DNA from 2 places in the Arthrobacter sp. TJ-58 genome. Region 2 is predicted to be linked to the other one. Evidence: riboswitches for the same ligand, from Rfam matches in the RefSeq annotation. Region 2 holds a riboswitch; the other holds the start of a gene.
What was found. Region 2 has a riboswitch for cyclic di-AMP ahead of AC4D2W_RS14830 (M23 family metallopeptidase). Riboswitches for the same ligand answer to the same signal wherever they lie in the genome.
Positions count from the first base shown of each region.

Region 1 (3,394 bases), on a different contig from region 2:
CGACAAGGCAGAGAAGGACAAGGCAGACAAGCCAGACAAGGCGGATAAGGACAAGACGGATCAGGGAACTGAGACAGACCCGGACACCCAGGAGGAGAACTCAGACGGGGAATCCGCGCCGGATCAGGGCAGGAACGACGGCGACCGCAAGGTGCGCGACGATGACGGAGATGTCCGCGGCGACGGCGACGGGCCTGCCCGCGACGGCATGATCGAAGACGGTCCCGGGCACGGCCACGGCGGCCGGCATCACTCTGACGCCCCGGACTCCCAGGAACAGCAGGATGCCCCGGACTCCCAGGAACAGCAGGACAGCCCGGAACAGCAGGACGGCCAGACCGGTCCGGAAGCCTGACTTCCGGCGGACCTGACACTGCGCGCACATCCGCGCACGTCAAAGTAAACGCTCAACGGCAAAAAGGAACGCCCGGCCAGCTGGCCGGGCGTTCCTTTTTATGAATCCATCAGATTGCAGGTCCGTTCGCTTCCCGCGCTCCGATGGGAGCTAGTGCGTGATTACGCTACGCGGTAGTACACGGCGCCGGAACCAACGTTGGCGCTCTGCAGCACAGTCTGGTTGCCGCCCCATCCGCTGTGGATGGCCTGGCCGTTGCCTACGTAGATGGCGATGTGGGCAACGCCCATGCCGCCGTCGGCGTAGTAGGCGATGTCGCCCGGCTGGGGGTCGGAAACCGGGGTTCCGTAAGCAGCAAGCTGCGCGGGAGCCAGGTCGCCAACCGAGTGGCCGGCTGCCCGGAGGGCAACCTCAACCAGAATGGTGCAGTCCTGGACGGCACCCATCTGGGCGTATGCGGAGCTGAGCATGATGGCGTTGGTGCCGCTAGCAGCGGGAGCGGCAGCCGGCGTCACGGAGGAAGCCTGCGTGCTGAAGGTGCTGAAGTCGGCCACGGCGGCGGTCTCTTCCACCGGAGCGGCGTAGGAGGCTGCAGCGGGAGCGTCATAGGACACTGCTGCAGGAGCATCGTAGGACACTGCAGCCGGTGCGGCGTAAGCAGCTTCAACAGCAGCGCCGCCGGCGTACGTGATGACATCGCCGGGGTAGATGATGGAATCCAGCGAAAGGCCGTTCAGCGCCAGGATGTCGTCAAGGGTGACGGCGTAGGTGCTGGCGATGGCGCTCAGGGTGTCGCCGGACTGGACCACGTGGGTGGATGCTGCGGCGGGGGCAGGAGCCTCAACCGGAGCAGCTGCGGGAGCTACCGGAGCAGCCGGAGCGGCTACAGCAGCAGGGGCGGTGTAGGACTCGGTCGAGTCGTTGGCGACGACGCCTGCCGAAGCGGGGCCGGCCATGCTGAGGACCAGGCCGGAGCCTGCTGCCAGGACAGCTGCTGCGGTGCCGATGGTGCGGGCCTTGCCGGTGGTGGCGTTTGCAAGTGCAGTCCACAGTCCGGTGTTGTCGGCGCTGTGGGTTCCACGAGTATTGTTCAACAAAATAAGTTACCTCTCCCGATACCTGCGAGGTGAGCTGTCGGATGCGGATGGGAGTCATCCGGTCCGCCGAAGAAACCTCGGCTGACTTAACCCCAAGGATTCATAAGGAACCCGTAAGTGGTTCCCCCGCCTCTGCCGAAGTGTGAAATCTGTGGACCTTGACCAGCGGCAGAGCTAGGTAACAAGTCAAGGGAGCCGCTTCAGATAACGGCATGAGTACTACCGTACAAGACGGTTACGGGATGGTAACTATTTAGTAACGAAGCTCGCACGGAGGCGTGAGTGGCACCTCTGGAGTGGCCTGTGGGTGCCGGCACAGGAGGTTCCCGAACCCGCGTCAGCACGGGGATTTAGTGCCGTTTAGGTCCCCGGATACGCCTGGGTCCGCAGGTACGGCTAAGTCCGCAGATACGCCAACGTGGCCAGTACGCGGCGGTGGCCGCTGTCCGACGGCGAGAGGCCCAGTTTCGCGAAGATGTTGCCGATGTGCTTGCTGACCGCTGTCTCGGATACGGAGATGGTCCGGGCAATGGCGGTGTTGCCCAGGCCCTCGGCCACCAGCCCCAGCACTTCAAACTCGCGGGGAGTCAGCGACCGGATGGGGTCACGGGTGCTGCGCCGGCTGAACAGCTGGGCGATGACCTCCGGATCCATGACGGTTCCGCCGGCCAGGACCCGGCGCAGGCCCTCGACAAAATCGCCCACTTTGCCCACGCGTTCCTTTAAGAGGTAGCCCACACCCTGGGCGCCGGAGGCCAGCAGCCGGCTTGCGTACCGGTCCTCAACATAAGCGGACAGGACAAGGACCGGAAAGTCCGGCACCCGCGAGCGAAGTTCCAGGGCAGCGCGCAGCCCCTCGTTGGTGAAGGTCGGCGGCATCCGCACATCAAGGACGGCGCCGTCGGCACTGCCGGGTTCAAAGCCTGCCAGCAGGTCCTCGGCATTGTCCGCGGAGCCAACCACCTCAAATCCCTCGCCCTGCAGCAGCAGCTCAAGCCCGGCGCGCAGCAGAGCATCATCTTCGGCGATCAGAAGGCGCATGGAAGCTCCACCCTTAGTTCGGTTGGCCCGCCGGGCGGACTGGTCAGATACAACGTGCCGCCAAAGGCTGCGGCGCGGCGGGCAATTCCGGCCAGGCCGGTGCCGGACCCGGCCGCCGGATCGCCGGCACCCGCAACGGCAGCGCCGCCGCGCCCGTCGTCGTTCACCCGGACCACCAGCACATCCTCGCGCGGTGCGGTTTCTGTGCGCAGGAGCACTTCGATGTGCGAGGCGTCGGAATGTTTCGCGGCGTTGGTCAGGGCTTCGGCCAGGACAAAGTAGGCGGCGGATTCCACCGCTGCGGGAGCACGCTGCAGTCCCTGCACGTCCAGCGAACAGCTGATGGGGGACCTGCTGGTCAGTGCAGATGCCGCTCCGCCCAGGCCCAGCTCATCCAGGACCGGCGGATAAATGTCGTGCACCGCTTCCCGCAGACCGGCCAGGGCTTCGGTGGCGGCGTCCTGGGCACGCCCGATAAAAGGCATTGCGGCAGCCGGATTGGTCTCCGCCGCCCGCTGCGCCAGCCCGAGCATCATCACCACTCCCACCAGCCGGTTCTGCGCTCCGTCATGCAGCTCACGTTCGATGCGGCGCAGCTCTGCTGCGTGGGCCGTCAGTGCGCTGGCGCGGGCTGCGGAAAGATCCTGGATCCGGCGGGCGAGTTCGTCATACCGGCGGGGCGAGAGGATCGCCAGCGTGCCGCCGCTGAGCCGGCGGGCCATCCACGGCGGCAACAGCCAGGCGGCAACGCCGTAGACGAGGCCCAGCAGGACGGTGAATCCTGCGGCGGGCCAGCTGGTCACGGGAACTACAAAATCGAGCGGCGCGGACTGCGGAAACAGCGGCCACCACGGTGCCGTCCCTATATACAGCACGGCGGCCAGCGGCAGGGCCACCGCAA
Region 1 covers NZ_JBZCNM010000001.1:514,912-518,305, forward strand. The annotation lists gene AC4D2W_RS02430 (hypothetical protein) at 1-355, shown strand, start outside; gene AC4D2W_RS02435 (LysM peptidoglycan-binding domain-containing protein) at 517-1,449, opposite strand; cyclic di-AMP (ydaO/yuaA leader) riboswitch at 1,458-1,610, opposite strand; gene AC4D2W_RS02440 (response regulator) at 1,849-2,493, opposite strand; gene AC4D2W_RS02445 (sensor histidine kinase) at 2,481-3,394, opposite strand, start outside.
Region 1: it holds a riboswitch for cyclic di-AMP, as region 2 does, so the genes downstream of both, AC4D2W_RS02435 (LysM peptidoglycan-binding domain-containing protein) here and AC4D2W_RS14830 (M23 family metallopeptidase) in region 2, are expected to answer to the same signal.

Region 2 (3,394 bases):
GTAGACATCCGACTCGGCGAGGTCGACATCCAGGCCGCCCGCCGCCGAAGTGGCATCAATCAGGATCAGGGAACCGGAGTCCGCGCCGGCAACGCGTGCCACCGGGGCGGCAACACCCGTGGACGTCTCATTCTGGGGCCAGGCATAGACATCCACCCCGGATTCGGCCGCCGCAACGGAACGGGTGCCCGGTTCGGCCTTGATGATGGAGGACGGTGCAAGGAAGGGCGCCTTGTTGGTGGCAGCGGCGAACTTGGAACCGAACTCGCCGAAGGACAGATGCTGGGCCTTGTCCTTGACCAGACCGAAGGATGCCACATCCCAAAATGCGGTGGAGCCGCCAACGCCAAGCACCACTTCATAACCCTCCGGGGCGCGGAAGAGGCTCGACAGTCCCTCGCGGATGCTGCCCACCAAGTTGCGGACGGGAGCCTGGCGGTGGGACGTGCCCAGCAGGCGGGCTCCGGCGCGGGACAATGCTTCCAGCTGCTCCGGACGAACCTTTGACGGACCGGCCCCGAACCGCCCGTCCCTGGGAAGGAGTTCGGCGGGGATCTTGACTGCGGCTGTTTCGCCCATGGGGTGTCGCTCCAAGCGGTAGGCAGGGTGCTCTGATGTGCCTTTCATTCTGCCCCACCGCCCCGTCCGCATGCGATTTGTGAACCCGCCCGCCGGGTCGTCCGGAGCCGACGGAATTATCTGCCCTTTGTCCGGATGAGCTAACGTATTGGCAGTACTGACCTGTGGGGGCGGCGTCCGCCGTTGTTCTCCTGATCTTCCCAATTGAGTACCTAGGAGCGGCCTGCCATGACGGACCTCATTGACACCACCGAAATGTATCTGCGGACCATCCTGGAACTCGAAGAAGAGAACATCGTGGCTCTCCGGGCGCGCATCGCCGAGCGGCTGCGCCACTCCGGGCCAACCGTGTCCCAGACGATCGGGCGGATGGAGCGGGACGGCCTGGTGGTGGTCTCGGGCAACCGGCACCTGGAGCTGACCGAGCAGGGCCGCCGCCGCGCCACCGAAGTGATGCGCAAGCACCGGCTGGCCGAACGCCTGCTCGCCGACGTGATCGGCCTGGACTGGGCTTACGTCCATGACGAAGCCTGCCGCTGGGAACACGTCATGAGTGAGCGCGTGGAGCGCCGGCTGTACGACCTGCTGGGGCACCCCACGGAGTCGCCCTACGGCAACCCAATTCCGGGCCTCGCCGAGATTGGCGGCGTGGCCGCTGAACCGTTCCACGACGGCGTGACCAACCTCGTTTCCGCTGTGGCGCAGGCAGAGCCGGGAACCAAGATGAAGCTGGTCCGGCTGGCCGAACCGGTCCAGGTGGAACCGGAACTGCTCTGCCAGTTCGATGAGGCCGGTTTGCGCCCCGGAGCGGAGATCAGTGCCGAAGTGGTGGCGGGCTACATTTCTGTGCGCGTTCCCGGAATCGAAGGCGCCCTGGAACTTCCTCCAGAGGTGGCTGCCCACGTGTTTGTATCCACACTCGGATAACGAAATGGTCTCTTTTGGGCATCTTCACCTATAGTGACTTACTGACGTTGAAATAACACCGTTATCCGGGCCTTACGCCGAACCCTGCCACTGGCCCGGAATTACATAGTTCAGGCAGGGGCGGAGGACCCATCACCGGCAGCTTGAGCTGCCTTGGGGTGAAGCCTCCAGCATCAGCACTGCCCCCGCATCGACGGTGCGGCCCGTCGCTGAATGCGGGGCCGAGTTTCTCCACTCGAATCCGACAGCTAACTTCGCAGGCATATGAGAGAGGTATACCTTGTCGAAGCATGCTGCCCCGGGCAGGCGCCGCGCGTCTGCCCCGGCCCCCGCTCCACGCCCGGACAACGGCCCCAGATCCGGCCGCCGCCGAGCAGAATCCAGAAACCGCTCCATCGGCGGTGCCGCACAAAAAGTCGCCATCACCGCAGCAGCCTCGGGCATGATCCTTACTGCTGCGGTCCCCACCACCGCAGCCGTGAGCGAACCAGCCCAGGAAATGCAGCCTGTCGCCGTGGAAGCGCCGGTAGTTTCAGCGGATCCCGCAGCGGCCGTTAACTTTGACCGGCCCGCCCTGAGCAGCCGGTTTGACCCGGAAGCAAAGCTCCACCACGTGGCTGTGGCGTCCGGTGCGGAGATTTCCGCCGGTGCATCCGCGGGCGCTCTTGCCCGACCGCTGGCCTCGGAGCTCGTTCAGACGTCCGGCTTTGGCTACCGCGTCAGCCCCATCACCGGTGCCGCAGACGAGCTGCACCGCGGCCAGGACTTTGCCGCTGCCTGCGGCACGGATGTCACGGCTGCCGCAGCCGGCACCGTAACCTTCTCGGGCTGGCACGACTTCGGCGGCGGAAACCGCGTGGTGGTTGATCACGGCAACGGCGTGGAAACCACGTACAACCACATGTCCAGCCTAGCTGTGGCCGTGGGGGACAAGGTGGAGCGCGGCGCCCTGGTGGGGGCCAGCGGCACCACAGGGGCCTCAACGGGCTGCCACCTTCACTTTGAAGTGATGGTCAACGGCGAGGTCGTTGACCCGCTCGGTTGGCTGTGACCGCAGGATAACCATTTCGTGACCTGAACGTGACATTCGACAAATGTTGTTGTAGGGTCATCCTCGTGCTTGATCGGCCAAAGGTCGGGCACCCTCGAACAGATCGCCGAGCTCTGCCACTGTTTGAGGTCCGTTCGCAACATCGCATGGCAGAGGCGGGGGAACCACATTCGGGTTTCGAAAGAAACCCTAGGGGTTAAGTTGCATGGGCCTTACCGCCCACGCAGCCGGGTGACTCCCATCCGAATCCGACAGCTCACCTCGTAGGCATTGGGAGAGGCAAACTTGTGTCATCAGTAGCTCACGGCCGCCGTCGCGCGTCCGCAGTCCAGTCGAGCCCCGTTTCAGCACTGTCCCGGGCCGTCACCTCCAATGTTGGAACCATCGGCCGCCAGGCCGCCGTCGTCGTCGCCGCTTCAGGCCTCGTCCTCGCTGCAGGCCTTCCCGCCCAGGCAGCCCCCAGCACCGACCGCCAGGTACTCGAAGCCACCCCGCTCAGTGTCGTAACTTCAACCGGCGCTGTTTCTGTCTCCGCACAGGCACCGTTTGAGCTGGCCACCATGCAGCCCGTCTCCTCCGTTTCCGGAGCGGACTACCGCGCCCGCATCGCAGCAGAAGAAGCGGCTGCCGCCGCTGAAGCCGCTGCTCAGGAACAGGCAGCTGTTCAGGCTGAGCAGGCCGCTGCAGTTCAGGCCGAGCAGGCTGTTCAGGCTGAGCAGGCAGTTGCCGCTCAGACGCAGCAGGCTTCCGCACCGCTGGCAGCCACCACTGCCAACTGGGCCCCCGCGGCCAACACGCCGGCTCAGGCCCAGGCTGCTGCCCCGGCACCCGCCGCTG
Region 2 covers NZ_JBZCNM010000005.1:66,505-69,898, forward strand. The annotation lists gene serC (phosphoserine transaminase) at 1-579, opposite strand, end outside; gene AC4D2W_RS14825 (iron-dependent transcriptional repressor DtxR) at 808-1,506, shown strand; cyclic di-AMP (ydaO/yuaA leader) riboswitch at 1,572-1,784, shown strand; gene AC4D2W_RS14830 (M23 family metallopeptidase) at 1,949-2,557, shown strand; cyclic di-AMP (ydaO/yuaA leader) riboswitch at 2,676-2,841, shown strand; gene AC4D2W_RS14835 (NlpC/P60 family protein) at 2,845-3,394, shown strand, end outside.